2 regions of the Melissospora conviva genome follow, and region 2 is predicted to be linked to the other one. Evidence: riboswitches for the same ligand, from Rfam matches in the RefSeq annotation. Region 2 holds a riboswitch; the other holds the start of a gene.
The links. Region 2 has a riboswitch for thiamine pyrophosphate ahead of ACK8GG_RS19720 (ECF transporter S component). Riboswitches for the same ligand answer to the same signal wherever they lie in the genome.
Positions count from the first base shown of each region.

Region 1 (7,384 bases), on a different contig from region 2:
CCGGTACGGGGCACCACCTCGCCGTTGACCGCCACCGCCACCCCCCGGTGGCCGGCGGAGAGCTCCTCGACCAGGTCGGCGACGGTGCTCCCGCCGGTGACCTCCCGCGGGTCGCCGTTGACCGTCACGTCCATGACTGCACCTTTCGGGTCTGCGACACCGCGAACCGGCCGGGCGTCACGCTGTCGGGCAGAGCGGCGCCGACGGTGATCCGGTCCCGGATCAGCTCGGCGGTGAGCGGGGTCAGCACGATGCCGTGCCGGTAGTGGCCGGTGGCGACCAGCACCCCGGGGCGGCCGGGCAGCTCGCCGATGAGCGGGCGGTTGTCCGGTGTGCCGGGACGCAGCCCCGCCGCGGTCTCGACCAGGTCGTACTCGGCCAGCTCCGGCACCAGGGCGGTGGCGGCGCGCAGCAGCCGCAGCACCGCCCCGGCGCTGACCCGGGTGTCGGCGTGCTCCTCGACCGTCGCGCCGACGACCACCTCGCCGTCGGCGCGGGGCACCAGGTAGACCGGTTCACCGTCGGCCTGCCCCCGGATCACGTGCCGCAGCGCGGGCGCCGCACCGGCGGGTGCGCGCAGCCGCAGGATCTCCCCCTTGACCGGGCGCACCGGCAGGCCGGTCAGCGCCCCGCTCGCCCAGCCGGCGGCGACCACCGTGGTGCCCGCACCAATCGTGTCGAGGTCGGTCACGGCGGAGGGGACGAGACGCACCCCGGCCCGGACGGCGGCCTCGCGCAGCGCCGTCACCAGCCGGCGCGGGTCGACCTGGTGGTCGTCGGGGAGCAGCGCGCTGGCGCCGATGCGCGGGGTCAGCGACGGCTCGGCGGCGCGCAGCGCTGCCGCGTCGAGCGGGGTGAGGGCCAGCCCCAGCTGACGCTGGTACGTCCAGAGCCGGCGGGCCGCGGCGGCGTCGTCACGGGTGAGCCCGACGACGAGGGTCCCCTCCCCGCGATGTCCGAGGTCGATGCCGCTGGCGGCGGTCAGTTCGGCGGCGAACGCGGGCCAGCGGGCTGCCGAGGCCACCAGCAGCCCGGTCAGCTCCTCCTCGCCGAAGTACGCCTCGGCGACCGGGGAGAGCATCCCGGCGGCGACCGCCCCGGCTCCCGAACCGGGCTGCGGATCGTGCAGAGTCACGGCCAGCCCCGCGGCGGCGCAACGCCAGGCGATCGCCAGCCCGATCGGCCCGCCCCCGATCACCGTCACCGGCTCCACGCCGTTCACCGCAGCGCCGTTCACCGCAGCGCCGTTCACCGCAGCGCCGTCGACCGCAGCGCCGTCTACTCCGGCGCCGTTCATCGCAGCGCCGCCAGCAGCCGGGTCGTCTCCCGCCCTGGGTCGTCGGCGTCGGCAAGAGCCGCGACGACGGCCACCCCGTACGCGCCGGCCGCCCGCAACGCGGCCACCCGCGCCACGGTGACCCCACCGATGGCGATCACGGGGACGTCGACAGCGGCGGCGACCGCGCGGATCCCGTCCGCGCCGATCGGCGGTGGAAGGCCCGGTTTGGTGGTGGTGGCGTGGCAGGGCCCGACCCCGAGGTAATCGGCGCCGGCGGCGACGGCCGACAGCGCGGTCCGGGGGTCGCGGGCGGTGGCGCCGAGCAGGGCAGCGGGCCCGAGCACCCGGCGCGCCGCCGCCACCGGCAGGTCGTCGGCGCCGACGTGGCCGCCGCGGATCCCGGCGGCGAGCGCGACGTGCAGCCGGTCGTTGACCAGGCAGGTCGCCCCGGCGTCGGCGCAGAGCGCGGCAGCGGCACAGGCCAGCCGGTACGCCTCGGCGTCACCCAGCCCACTCGTCGCCCGGACCTGCACGACAAGCTCCGGACCGCCCGCGTCGAGGGCGGCCCGCAGCACCGGCAGCGGGTCGCGCCCGCCACGGGTGTCGGTGATGAGGTGCAGACGTCCCAGTACGGGCACGGCGGAACTCCTCCCTGCGCCGGCATTACCCGGATCAGGTTCGACGGTCGGGGGCCGCAGCCCCCCTCTCAGCCCGGTACGCCGGACTCCCGTGGTTCAGTTGCCTGTCACCGTACGTGCCGCCGCCCGATCCGCCAAGGACCCGAGCCCGACGAATCAGGCGGCGACAGCGCCTCAGAGGAGGTCGTCGAGCGCGGCCAGGTCCTCGGCCGACGGTTCCCAGGTGCCGGCGGCGGCGTTCTCCTGGACCTGTTCGGCGCTGGTGGCGCCGGCGATCACCGAGGCAACCGCGGGCTGTGCCGCCAGGCCGCCGATGGCGACCTGAAGCATGCTCAGTCCCCGCTCGGCGGCGTACGCCTCGATCGCCTCGATGGTGTCCCACGGCGCGGCGGCGAGCCGTTCGGCGTACCGTCCGCCACCGGCGAGCCGGCTGCCCGCGGGCGGCGCCTGGTCGCGCTGGTACTTGCCGGTGAGCAGCCCGTTGGCGAGCGGGAAGAACGGCAGCAGCCCGAGCCCGAAGCGCTCGCAGGCCGGCACCACCTCCTCCTCGACCGCGCGCTCCAGCAGGCTGTAGCGGTTCTGGGCGCTGATGAACGGGGTGAGCCCACCGGCGCGTGCCGTCCAGTCGGCGTCGGCGATCTCCCAGCCGGCGAAGTTCGAGTTGCCCAGGTAGCGGACCTTGCCGGCCTGGACCAGGTCGTGCAGGGCGGCGAGCGTCTCGTCGATCGGGGTGCCCGGGTCCGGCTCGTGCATCTGGTACAGGTCGATGAAGTCGGTGTCGAGCCGCCGCAGGGACGCCTCGACGGCGCGCACGATGTAGCGCCGCGCGCCCCGCGCGCCGTGGTCCGGTCCGTTCATCCCGGACATGTTCATGCCGAACTTCGTCGCCACCACCACGTCGTCGCGACGCCCCTTGAGGGCGGCGCCGAGCAGCTCCTCGGAGCCGCCGTGCGGCTCGCCGTAGATGTCGGCGGTGTCGAAGAAGTTGATGCCGGCCTCCAGCGCGGCGTCGACCACCACGCGGGTGCCGTCGGCGTCCAGCTTGCGGCCGAAGTTGTTGCAGCCGATACCGACCACGGAGACCATCAGCCCCGAGTCGCCCAACCTTCGGTACGTCATCTCAGTCACGAGATCAACCTTAGGCCGCCCGGCGGTCGAGCGCCGCAGATGCTCAGCCGACGTCCCAGACCGGCTCGGGCGTCTCCACCACCTCGTTGTCGCCGCGGAAGAGCAGGAAACGGTCGAAGGAGCGGGTGAACCAGCGGTCGTGGGTGACCGCCACGACGGTGCCGGCGAACGCTGCCAGCCCCGCCTCCAGCGCCTCCGCCGAGGCCAGGTCGAGGTTGTCGGTCGGCTCGTCGAGCAGCAGCAGGGTGGCCCCCGACAGCTCCAGCAGCAGCACCAGGAAGCGTGCCTGCTGGCCGCCGGAGAGGCTGCCGAAGCGCTGATCGCCCTGCCGGGCCAGCTCGTAGCGGCTCAGCACGCCCATCGCCGCGTGCCGGTCCATGCCCGCGCGGTGCTCGTCGCCCCGCCAGAGGATCTCCACCAGTGTCCGGTCCGCAAGTTCCGGCCGGTCATGGGTCTGGGAGAAGTGGCCGGGGCGTACCCGGGCACCCAGCCGCGCCACCCCCTCGTGCGCGACCGGGGCGAGCGCCGCACCGGCGTCGACCGGGCCGTTCGCCGGGTCGGGATCGGTGCCACCGCGCGCCAGCAGTCGCAGGAAGTGCGACTTGCCGGTGCCGTTGGCGCCGAGGACGGCGACCCGGTCGCCGTACCAGATCTCCAGGTCGAAGGGGAAGGTCAGGTCGTCCAGGGCGAGCTGTTCGCAGATCACCGCCCGCTTGCCGGTCCGGCCGCCGGCGAGCCGCATCCGGATGTCCTGCTCCTTCGGCGGCAGCGGCGGCGGCCCGGCCTCCTCGAACTTGCGCAGCCGGGTCTTGGCGGCCTGGTACCGCGACGCCAGCCCGTCGTTGTACGCCGCCTTCTGCTTGTACATCAGCATCAGGTCGCGCAGCTTCTGGTGCTCCTCGTCCCAGCGCCGGCGCTGCTCCTCGAGCCGGTCGTGGCGGGCCACCCGCGCGGCGTGCCAGTCGGCGAAGCCACCCGGGTGCACCCAGGCGCTGCCACCCTCCACCGCGACCACCCGGTCGGCCGTCTGGGCGAGCAGTTCCCGGTCGTGCGAGACATAGAGGACCGACTTGGCCGATTCCCGCAGCCGCTGCTCCAGCCAGCGCTTGCCCGGCACGTCGAGGAAGTTGTCCGGCTCGTCGAGCAGCAGCACCTCGTCGCCACCGCGCAGCAGCAACTCCAGCGCGAAACGCTTCTGCTGACCACCGGAGAGGGTGCGCACCGGCCGGTCGCGGGTCGCCTCCCAGGGCAGCTCCAGCACGATGGTGGAGACGGTGTCGAATAGCACCTCGGCCTCGTAGCCGCCGGCCTCTCCCCAGGCGGCGAGCGCGTCGGCGTACGCCAGCTGTGATCTGCCGGCGGCGGTGCTGTACCTGCCGCGCAGCTCGGCGGCGTGCAGCGCGGCCTCGGCGCCGGCCAGGCGCGCGCCGGCCGCGGCCAGGGCCGGGGCGGCGAGCGTCAGCGCCAGGTCCCCGAGGGTGGTGTCGTCGCCGATCATGCCGATGAACTGGCGCATCACACCGAGGCCACCGGCCCGTGCGATCGCGCCCGTGGCGACCGGCAGGTCACCGGCGACCATCTTCAGCAGGGTCGTCTTGCCGGCCCCGTTCGGGCCGACCAGCGCCACCTTCGCCCCCTCACCGACTCGGAACGACACATCGGCGAAGAGTTCCCGGCCATCGGGCAGGACGTGCCCGACCCCTGCCACGTCCACATATCCCACAGCGGCAATGGTGCCCGAGTCGGCTGTGCCGACGCCACGGCTTTACGGGTGGGTGACCCGCAGCACCCGGTAGCCCTTCTGGCTGGCGTGCCGGTCGACCTGCCAGCCCTGCTCGACCAGCCAACGCGCCAGCGAGTCGCCGCCGAGGTGCCGGGCGACGACCAGCCAGGCCGTGCCACCGGGGGCGAGCCGGGGCAACCAGCGGGCGAGCAGTTCGTGCAGCTCGTCCTTGCCGATGCGGATCGGCGGGTTGGACCAGATCTGGGTGAAGCTCACCTCCCCCGGTACGTCGTCGGGCGCGCTGACCCGGACCCGCTCGGCCACCCCGCTGCGCTCGGCGTTGACGACGGTGAGCTGCCGCGCGCGGGCGTTGACGTCGACGGCCCAGACGGTGGCCGCCGGCGCCTCGGTGGCGAGCACGCAGGCAATCGGGCCGTAGCCGCAGCCGATGTCGAGCAGCGGCCCGGGCTCGGCGGCGTCGGGCAGGTCGGCCTTGCGCAGCAGCACCGCCGTTCCCGCGTCCAGCCGGGCGGCGGAGAAGACCCCGCCGGCGGAGCTGAAACGGTAGTCGCGCCCGGCCACGGAGAACTCGATCTCACGTCGCTGCTCGGCGGTGCTGGGCTCGGTGCTGAAGTAGTGGTCCCCGGTCACTGCCACATTCTCCCCCGCGCACCACCCGGCACGACAATTCCGCAGGTCAGTGACTCATTCACACGAATCAACTACCCTGTGCGACATGTACGGGCACCGGTCCGGTCGGGACCCGCGGAACGCGTCCGGGACGGCCGGGGAGGCAACCGCTTCGTCACCGCAGCCGCCTCCGGGCCCTTCGCCCGCCCGCTTCCCCACCCCGGAGCTGCACCGCGCGCAGCCCGGGCACCACACGCGTACCGCGCAGCCGGGCAACCCGCCGGCAGACCTGCCGCCGCCGCACCCCTTCGGGCACCGCCGTGGCGCCCGCCGGCCCGGCACCGGCGGGCAGGGGCGCCTGCTCGTCGGCGGACTCGCCGTCGTCCTGCTGCTGGTGGTCTCCGCCGTGGCCACCACCGTGCTGCTCAGCCGCGGTGCGGGGCCCGGCAGCGCGGACGAGCTGACGGCGCCGGTCGCCGCACCGAGCCCAAGCCCGAGCCCGAGCCCGACGCCGTCGGCCCGGTCCGCCCTGGCCGACCCGCTGGCCGCCCGGCTCGCCTCCCGCGACGCCGACCCGGCGCCGTTGACCGTCGCGGAGGTCTTCGGCGCCCCCGCCGTCGGGGCCGACTCCGGGACGGGGTACGAGGTGCTGCGCACTCAGCAGCGGCGCGACTGCGCGGCCGCGGCCACCGGAGAGATCGGCGACCTGCTCAACCGCTTCGGCTGCACCCAGGTCGTCCGGGCGACACTGCGCTCGGCGGACGGCGAGCGGCTCGCCACCGCGGGGCTGTTCAACCTCACCGACACCGCGGGCGCCGTCCGCGCCGACGAGCGCATCAAGGTGCTGCTGGGCGAGGGCCGCGGCCGGTTCCCGGGATTGCCGGCGGGCAGCCGGACCGAGGCGCTGACGGAGGCCGAGAGCCAGGTGAGCTGGCAGGCCGCCGGGCACTACCTGATCTACTGCGTGGTGGTCCGGGTGGACGGGCAGGCCGCCGCCGTCGACGACCCGCACGTACGAGCACTCCTCGCCGACCTGCTCGACGGGCATCTGCGCCAGGGAGTGCTGGCCGAACGGGCGGGCGGCGCCCCGGGCCCGGCCCGCACCGACTGACGCCCGAGCCGGCAAGGTCGTGCCACGGGGGCCAGGCCGAGGCCACGATGGCCAGGCCGAGGCCACGGGGGCCAGGCCGAGGCCACGATGGCCAGGCCGAGGAGCGTCAGGCCACGCGCGGAGGTCAGGCCACCGAGTTCGGGCGTACCGGGTCGGTCGCGCGGAGGTCAGGCAGCGGGCTCGGGCGTACCGGGCGGGTCCGCGCGGAGGTCAGGCCGCGGGCTCGGGTGCCGGCACTGCCAGGCCGGGCAGGCGCAGCCGGCGGGTCTGGTCGGCGCGGCGGGCGTACTCGGCCGGGTCCCGGGGGTAGCCGACCGCGACCAGCGTCAACCCGTGGGCCGGGGCCACCGTCACCTCGCTTGACCGCTCCCGGCGTTCGAGCAACCCGGCCGGCCATTCGACCGGCTTGCGGCCGTCGCCGGCGACGAGCATCGCACCGACCAGGCTGCGCACCATCGCCTGGCAGAAGGCGTCCGCCTGGACGGTCGCGACGAGGATGCCGTCGGGGTCTCGGCGCCACTGCAGCCGGGTCACCTCGCGCAGCGTGGTCGCGTTCTCCTTGCGGCGGCAGTACGCGGCGAAGTCGTGCTCACCGACCAGCCCGGCCGCGGCGGCGTTGAGCCGGTCCAGGTCCAGCGGCCACCGCCAGGCGAGGATCTCGTGCCGGCGCAGCGGCTCCACCCCGTACGCGGCGTCGGTCACCCGGTACTCGTAGCGGCGGAAGGTGGCCGAGAAACGGGCATCGAAGTCGCCGGGCACCTCGACAGCCGCACGTACCCGCACGTCGCCGGGGAGCAGTCCGGCCAGCCGCCGTACCAGCGAACCGCCCACCTCGTCCCAGACGGGCCCGGGAAGGTCGACGTGGCAGACCTGCC
Region 1 is NZ_JBLLDT010000004.1:377,111-384,494, reverse strand. It holds gene thiS (sulfur carrier protein ThiS) at 1-134, opposite strand, end outside; gene thiO (glycine oxidase ThiO) at 125-1,204, opposite strand; gene thiE (thiamine phosphate synthase) at 1,294-1,917, opposite strand; TPP riboswitch at 1,910-2,020, opposite strand; gene ACK8GG_RS13225 (aldo/keto reductase) at 2,092-3,036, opposite strand; gene ACK8GG_RS13220 (ATP-binding cassette domain-containing protein) at 3,089-4,768, opposite strand; gene ACK8GG_RS13215 (class I SAM-dependent methyltransferase) at 4,811-5,419, opposite strand; gene ACK8GG_RS13210 (hypothetical protein) at 5,505-6,509, shown strand; gene truA (tRNA pseudouridine(38-40) synthase TruA) at 6,720-7,384, opposite strand, start outside.
Region 1: it holds a riboswitch for thiamine pyrophosphate, as region 2 does, so the genes downstream of both, thiE (thiamine phosphate synthase) here and ACK8GG_RS19720 (ECF transporter S component) in region 2, are expected to answer to the same signal.

Region 2 (7,384 bases):
CCCACCGCGATGACCCTGAAACGGGCTCAGCCGGTGACCCGGTCCCGGATGGCCGCCGCCAGCGGAGCCGGCGCCTCGTCCGGGATCCAGTGGCTGACCCCGGGCAGCTCGAGGAAGCGGTAGTCACCGGTGACGTAGTGGGCGCAGGCGTGTGCGGCGGTGCCGCCGAGCGCCGCGTCCCGGGTGCTCCAGACGTACGTGGTGGGGACGGTGACCGGGCCGACGTCGCCGTAGGTGGCCGGGGTTATCGCGCGGTACCAGTTCAGGCCCGCGGTCAGCGCGCCCGGGGCGCGCATCGCGTCGATGTAGGGTGCGGCCTGCTCGGCCGGCAGGCCGGTGAACATCAGACGCAGCGCGGCCGCGTCGAAGGAGAGCAGCACCTTCTCCGCCAGGCCCGCCCGCCGGAAGAGCCTGATGTACCACGATTTGAGCTTCTGGCCGACGTCGTCGCGCAACGCCTGCCCGACCGCCTCCGGGTGCGGCACCGAGACGGCGGTGAGGGTACGCACCCGCTGCGGATGCCGGGCGGCGAGGTGCCAGGCGACGATCGCGCCCCAGTCGTGGCCCACCAGATGGGCCGAGTCCAGCCCGAGCACGTCGAGCACGGCGCACACGTCCGCCACGCACTCCTCGATCCGGTACGCCGCCACGTCGGCGGGCCGGGCACCGGGCGAGTAGCCGCGCTGATCGAGGGCGTACGTACGCAGCCCGGCGGCGTGCAGTTCCGGGACGACCTGGTCCCATTCGCCGCTGTGCTGCGGGAACCCGTGCAGCAGCAGCACCGGCTCACCGTCGGCGGGGCCGCCTTCCCGTACCTCGAACCGAAGTCCGCGCGCATCGACCAGCATGAGTCGCAGCGTACCGGGGATCGGCCCGGGACGCCGGGGGCGCGATGGCGGGCTCTGGCCGGGAGCGGGGGCCGGTGCTAATCTCTGCCGCGACAACTTCACATCCGACAGGGGAGCGCACAGCGCTGAGAGTGCGGCATGACGCCGCAGACCCTCGAACCTGATCTGGGTAATGCCAGCGCAGGGAGTTCGGTCGACCTCCAGCCGCGCCGCAGTCCGGGCTTCGCCGGACGCGGCGTGCGTCTTCTCCTGGTTCGCTGACAAGGAACTGGGAGCAAGGATCATGAATCACCGTTGGCGCACACTCGACATCGTCGTGGCCGCCGTCATCGCCGTCGCCTTCGGCGTCATCTTCTGGGCGTGGGGGCTGGTCTGGCGGGCCGCCGACCCGCTCTTCGCGTTCTTCCCGCCCTCGCAGGCGCTGATCTACGGGGTCTGGCTGGTGCCGGCCGTGCTCGGCGGACTGGTGATCCGCAAGCCCGGCGCGGCGCTCTTCTGCGAAGCGCTGGCGGCGACCGTGTCGGCGCTGCTCGGCTCGGAGTGGGGCGGTGTGACCATCGCCCAGGGGCTGGTGCAGGGGCTCGGCGCCGAACTCGCCTTCGCCGCCTTCCGGTACCGCTCCTTCAAGCTGCCGACGGCGGCGCTCGCCGGGGCGCTGACCGGTCTGGGTGCGGCGCTCTTCGACTTCTTCGTCTGGAACACCGAGTACGCGCTCTGGGCGTACCGGATCCCGTACGCGCTCTTCACGATCGTCAGCGCGACCGTGATCGCCGGCGTGGGCGGCTGGTACCTCACCCGGGCGCTGGCCGGCACGGGTGCCCTGGACCGGTTCGCCGCCGGGCGCGAACGCCGCACCGTCTGAGGCTCTCCCCGCCCGGCCCTGGGATCGGGGCCGGGCGGGCACGCGCAGGCACCACGCACGACGGAGAGGAGGGGTGGATGAGCGCGGTCACGCTGACCGGGTTCGGCTGGCGGCACGCCGGGCGCGGCGCCTGGGCGGTACGCGGCGTGGACCTGCGGATCGAGGCGGGCGAGCGGGTGCTGCTGCTCGGCCCCTCCGGCGCCGGCAAGTCCACCCTGCTCGCCGCGCTCGCCGGGCTGCTGCCCGAGGACTCCGGCGAGCAGGAGGGCGCCGTCGAGATCGACGGCCTCGACCCGCGCAAGGCCCGTGAACGCGTCGGCATCGTCTTCCAGGACCCGCAGACGCAGCTGGTGATGGCCCGCTCCGGCGACGACGTCGCGTTCGGGCTGGAGAACCGGGGCGTGCCGCCGGCGGAGATCTGGCCACGGGTGGACGCCGCCCTGCACCGGGTCGGTTTCCCCTACCCGCGCGACCGTCCCACGGCGGCGCTCTCCGGTGGCGAGCAGCAGCGGCTGGCGCTGGCCGGGGTGCTCGCCCTGCGCCCGTCGCTGCTGCTGCTGGACGAGCCGACCGCCAACCTCGACCCGGCCGGCGCGGCGCTGATCCGCGGCGCGATCGCCGGCGCCCTCGACGCCGACACCACCTGCGTGCTGGTGGAGCACCGGGTCGCCGACGCGCTGGAACTGGTCGACCGGGTGGTGGTGCTGGAACCGGGCGGGGGTGTGGTCGCCGACGGCGTGCCCGGGGCGGTCTTCGCCGCGCACGGGGCCGCGCTGGCCGAGGCGGGTGTCTGGGTGCCCGGCCATCCGGTGCCGCCGCGGCCGGCCCGCGCGGCGGCGGGTGAGGTGCTGCTCACCGCCGACCGGCTCGGCCTGCCACCCCGGCTGGCCGCCACCGATCTTGCGGTACGCGCCGGCGAGGCGCTCGCCGTGCTCGGCCCCAACGGCGCCGGGAAGTCGACCCTGGCGCTGCTCCTCGGCGGGCTGCTGAAGCCGGGCAGCGGCACGGTCCGGGGCGGCAGCGTCCTGGCCGGCGCCGACGCCGGCGTCCCTCCGCACCGCTGGAAGGCCCCGGCGCTGGCACGCCGGATCGGGTCGGTCTTCCAGGACCCCGAGCAGCAGTTCCTCACCGGCAGCGTCTTCGACGAGCTGGCGCTGGGCCCGCGCCGCACCGGGGAGCCCGAGCCGGTGGTGAAGTCCCGGGTCGACGAGCTGTTGGAGCGGCTGCGGCTGGGCCGGCTCGCCGGTGCCAACCCGTACACGCTCTCCGGCGGGGAGGCGCGGCGGTTGAGTGTGGCCACGGCCTTGGCGACGGCACCGCGGCTGCTGATCTGCGACGAGCCGACCTTCGGGCAGGACCGCCGGACCTGGCAGGAGCTGGTGGACCTCTTCGCCGACCTGCGCGACGACGGGCACGCGATCGTCTGTGTCACCCACGATCCGGAGTTCGTCGCCGCGCTGACCGACCGCCGGCTCGTGCTGGGGGCGCCGTGATCGCCCTGGAGCCGGTCGCCGACCCGCGCGCGCCGCTGGCCCGCCGCAACCCGGTGGCGAAACTCGCCGCCGCGCTGCTCTTCTCGTTCGCGCTGGTGGTGACCGTCGACCCGGTCGCGCCGGCGATCGCCATCGCCATGGAGCTGGCGCTGCTGCCGCTCTTCGGGGTCCGCTACGGCGTGCTGCTGCGGCGCACCTGGCCGCTGGTGATCGGCGCGGTCGGCGTCGTGGTGGCGATGGTGCTCTTCGCCGCCGAACGCGACGGCCCGGTGCTGTTGAGCGCCGGGCCGCTGGTGGTCACCTCCGGGGTGCTGATGACCACCCTCGGTCTGGTGCTGCGCATGTTCGCCGTCGCGCTCCCCGGGGTGATCGTCTTCGCCACCACCGACGCCACCGACCTGGCCGACGCGCTGATCCAGAACGTACGGGCCCCGGCGCGCTTCGCCATCGGCGCGCTAGCCGCTTTCCGGCTGGTGCCGCTGCTCGGCCAGGAGTGGCAGATGATCAGCATGGCGCGCCGGGCGCGCGGCGTGGAGGCCGGGCGGAACCCGGTCGCCAAACTGAAGCTCTTCGTCTCCACCGCGTTCGCCCTGCTGGTCGGGGCGATCCGCCGCGGCAGCCGGCTGGCGGTGGCGATGGACGCCCGGGGCTTCGACGCCGGCACGCCCCGCACAGTCGCCCGCCGGCAGCATTTCACCGCCGCCGACGCGGCGCTGATCGCCGGGGCGCTGCTGCTGGCCGCGGTCGCGCTCGGCGTGAGCATCCGGCTCGGCACCTTCCAGCTGATCTGGTAGCCCGCAGAGCTGATCCGGCGGCGGATCGGGGTGGCCCCGGTCCGGCGGTGGCCCGGAGCGCCCGGCCGGCGGCGGGTCCACCATGGAAGACCCGCCGCCGATCGCCGATCAGCTGCGCCGGAAGGCGTACTTGCGGGCCTGGGCGCCACCCTTGCCGCGGCTGTCGCCGTGGAACTGCGGCCCGTGCCCGGCCTGCGGACCGTGCTTGGGGGCCGGTTTCTCCGTCGCGACCGGGGTGAGCTCCTCGACGGTCACCGCCGGGACCACCATCGGCGCGATCGACGGCGCCGGCTCGCCGACGACCGGCATCTCGGCGGTCAGGCCCGGCTCGGCCGCGGTGTCGGTACGCGGCTTGGCCGCGGTGTCGGTACGCGGCTTGGCCGCGGTGTCGGTACGCGGCTTGGCCGCGGGCGGCGGAACGGGCCGACGGGACTTGCGGGGTTTCTTACTGGCAGGCATCCGGGTCTCCTCTGATGCTCTGAACCGGGTTCACGGCAGCGCCGGCTCGGCGGAAGGGAAAGGGATGCTCCGAGGTCGGCCGGGATCGCTTCGACCGGGTCGGCACACGTCGACAACGGCGGAGGGAAAGGACGCCCACGGAGCAGCCAGGCACCCGCCGGGAAGGGCGGGGCGGCTCGCGGAAACGGGCGTCACTTGCGCATGGCGACATGGTAGGCCTCTCGACGCCGACGGCGCAGCTCCATTTCCCGCCGGACGGGTGTCGGTGCGACGACAGCGGGTACGCCGCTGCGATGAAGACCACGTGGAAGCCGATCGACAAGCCCGGTGCCGTCACCAGCAAGGAGCGCCGCGAACTGCCCGACAGCGCGTACGCCTTCCCGGGCAAACGCAAGGAACCACTGGTCGACGCGAAGCACGTGCGCAACGCCATCGCCCGCTTCGACCAGGTGCAGGGCGTCACCGACCGGGATCGGGACCAGGCATTCGCCAACATCCAGGCGGCGGCGCGGCACTACGACATCGACATGGTCGAGACGAACTGGCGCCAGCTCGGCAAGCTGCCGCACACGCCGAACCCCGCGCAGCGCTGAGGCGTACGCGGGGCTCGGATCCAGGCTGAGCGGCCGGGGTCAGCGGAACAGGCCGCGCTTCTTCTGCTGAGGGCGGATCATGTCCGCACCCTGGCGCAGCCATCCGCTGGCGCGCGTCGGGCCCTTACCCCGCTCCATGCGCTCGCTGAGCTTGCGGGCGCCGGCCGCGGCGACCGGTACGGCCACCGCCATGATCGCCCAGCCGCGAAGTCCACCCCTCATGTCATCCTCCTGAGTCGTTGCCTCTCCGGTGACCCGGAGTCCTCCGGTTGTCACCCGGCGACGCAGACTCAATACCCCGTCTCGTCGGCGGCTATGCGGCCACGGTCCGCGAACCGGACTCCTGGGACGACAGGCGGGTCACCCGGTGCGCCCAGACGGCGAGCAGCTCCTCGTCGTGGCTGACGGCCAGCACCCCCAGCTCCCGTTCGGCCACGACGGCGCGTACCGCCTGGACCAGCGCGGCGGTGGTGGAGGCGTCGAGCATCGCGGTCATCTCGTCGCAGATCAGGTACCGGGGGCGCAGCACCAGCGCCCGGGCCAGGCAGGCGCGCTGCAGCTGGCCGTCGCTGACCTCGTGCGGCAGCCGGCCCAGCAGGTCGTCGGTGAGCCCGACCAGCTCCGCCACCTCGGCCACCCGCGCCGGCTGGTCGGCGCGGACCCGGTTGGCACGCAACGGCTCGGCGATCACATCCCGCAACCGCAGCCGCGGATCGACCGACCGGCGCGGCGACTGGAAGACCACCCCGATCGCCGTCCGCGCCGCCCGTGGTGCCCGGTAGCGGAACCCGTCGACCGGGACGCCGTCCAGCAGCACCCGTCCCGACCAGGGGCGCTGCAGCAGGGTGAGGACCCGCACCAGGGTGGACTTGCCGCAGCCGCTCGGACCGGCCAGCCCGACCACCTCGCCGGGGGCGATCGACAGGGCGGCGTCGCGCAGCACCGGTTCGCCGCGCCGGTATCCGAATGTCACGTTCTCGGCGGTCAGCACGACACGTCCTCCTTCTCGGCGACGCCGGCCGGCACCGGCGCGGGCCGGCAGGCCACCGCCCGATCGCCGTACGCGCGCAGCGCCCCCGCGCCGTCGCACTCCCCCGGCACCCGGGTGTGGAAGGCGCAGCCCGTCGGCAGCGCCGACAGCTCCGGCGGCTGGCCGGGGATCGGCACCAGACCGTTGCGCGGCAGCGCGCCGAGCAGCCCGCGGGTGTAGTCGTGCCACGGGTCGGCGAGTACCCGCGCGGCCGGGCCGGTCTCGACGAGCCGGGCGGCGTACATCACCGCGAGGTCGTCGGCGACCTCCTCGGCGGCGGCGATGTCGTGGGTGATCAGCAGTACGGCGCGGCCCTGATCGGCGAGTTCGCGCAGCGCGCCGAGGGTCTGGCGCACCAGCGGCCGGTCCAGTCCGGCGGTCGGCTCGTCGGCCAGCAGCACCGGCGCGTCGGCGGCGAGCGCGAAGGTCAGCGCGGCACGCTGGGCCATCCCGCCGGAGAGCTCGTGCGGGTAGCGGTCGAGGTGGGCCGGGTCCAGTCCGGCCCGGACGGCGAGCGCGTCGCAGCGTTCCCGCAGGGCCGCCCGTTCGGCGCGCCCGGGGCGGGTCCGGCGGGTGCCGGCGGGCCGGGCGAGCATCGCGACGGTCTCGGCGAGCTGGTCACGGACGGTGCGTACCGGGGTGAGGTGGGTGGTGGCCGACTGCGGCACCAGCGCCACCCGGCGGCCCCGGACGCGACCGGCGAGGACCTGCTCGGGGCAGCGCAGCAGCTCCAGCGGCGCGGTGTCGTCGGCGCCGCCGAGCAGCACCTCCCCGCGCACCTCGGCGTTGGCGGGCAGCAGCCCCAGGATCGCCGAGGTCAGCACCGACTTGCCGCAGCCGCTCTCCCCGACCAGGGCCAGGATCCGGCCGGGGTGCAGCCGCAGCGAGACGTCGATCGCGGCCTGCACCACGGCGCGGCGGTGGCCGCCGGTGTGGAAGCGCACCGACAGGTCCCGCAACTCCAGTGCGGCGTTCACAGCGACAGCTCCGTCCGTCGGCGCGGCACCAGCCGGTCCCGCAGGGCCGCGCCGCAGGTCGCCACGGCCAGGGTGGCGATGACCAGCGCGGCGGACGGGAAGACCAGCGGCCACCAGGCGCCGAGCATCACCGCTTCCCGCGCCTCGTCGAGGAGAATGCCGAGGCTGGCGGTGTGCGGGGGCAGGCCGAGCCCCAGGAAGCTCAGCGCGGTCTCGTGCCAGACGGCGTGCGGCAGCATCAGCACCGTGGCGAGAGCGGCCTGCGGCACGACGGCCGGCAGCAGGTGCCGCCGGGTCACCCGCCACCGGGAGGCCCCGCCGGCCACGG
Region 2 is NZ_JBLLDT010000010.1:68,778-76,161, reverse strand. It holds gene ACK8GG_RS19725 (alpha/beta fold hydrolase) at 27-848, opposite strand; TPP riboswitch at 948-1,053, shown strand; gene ACK8GG_RS19720 (ECF transporter S component) at 1,132-1,710, shown strand; gene ACK8GG_RS19715 (ABC transporter ATP-binding protein) at 1,788-3,203, shown strand; gene ACK8GG_RS19710 (energy-coupling factor transporter transmembrane component T family protein) at 3,200-3,997, shown strand; gene ACK8GG_RS19705 (hypothetical protein) at 4,106-4,456, opposite strand; gene ACK8GG_RS19700 (DUF6582 domain-containing protein) at 4,750-5,049, shown strand; gene ACK8GG_RS19695 (hypothetical protein) at 5,089-5,271, opposite strand; gene ACK8GG_RS19690 (ABC transporter ATP-binding protein) at 5,363-6,040, opposite strand; gene ACK8GG_RS19685 (ABC transporter ATP-binding protein) at 6,034-7,056, opposite strand; gene ACK8GG_RS19680 (ABC transporter permease) at 7,053-7,384, opposite strand, start outside.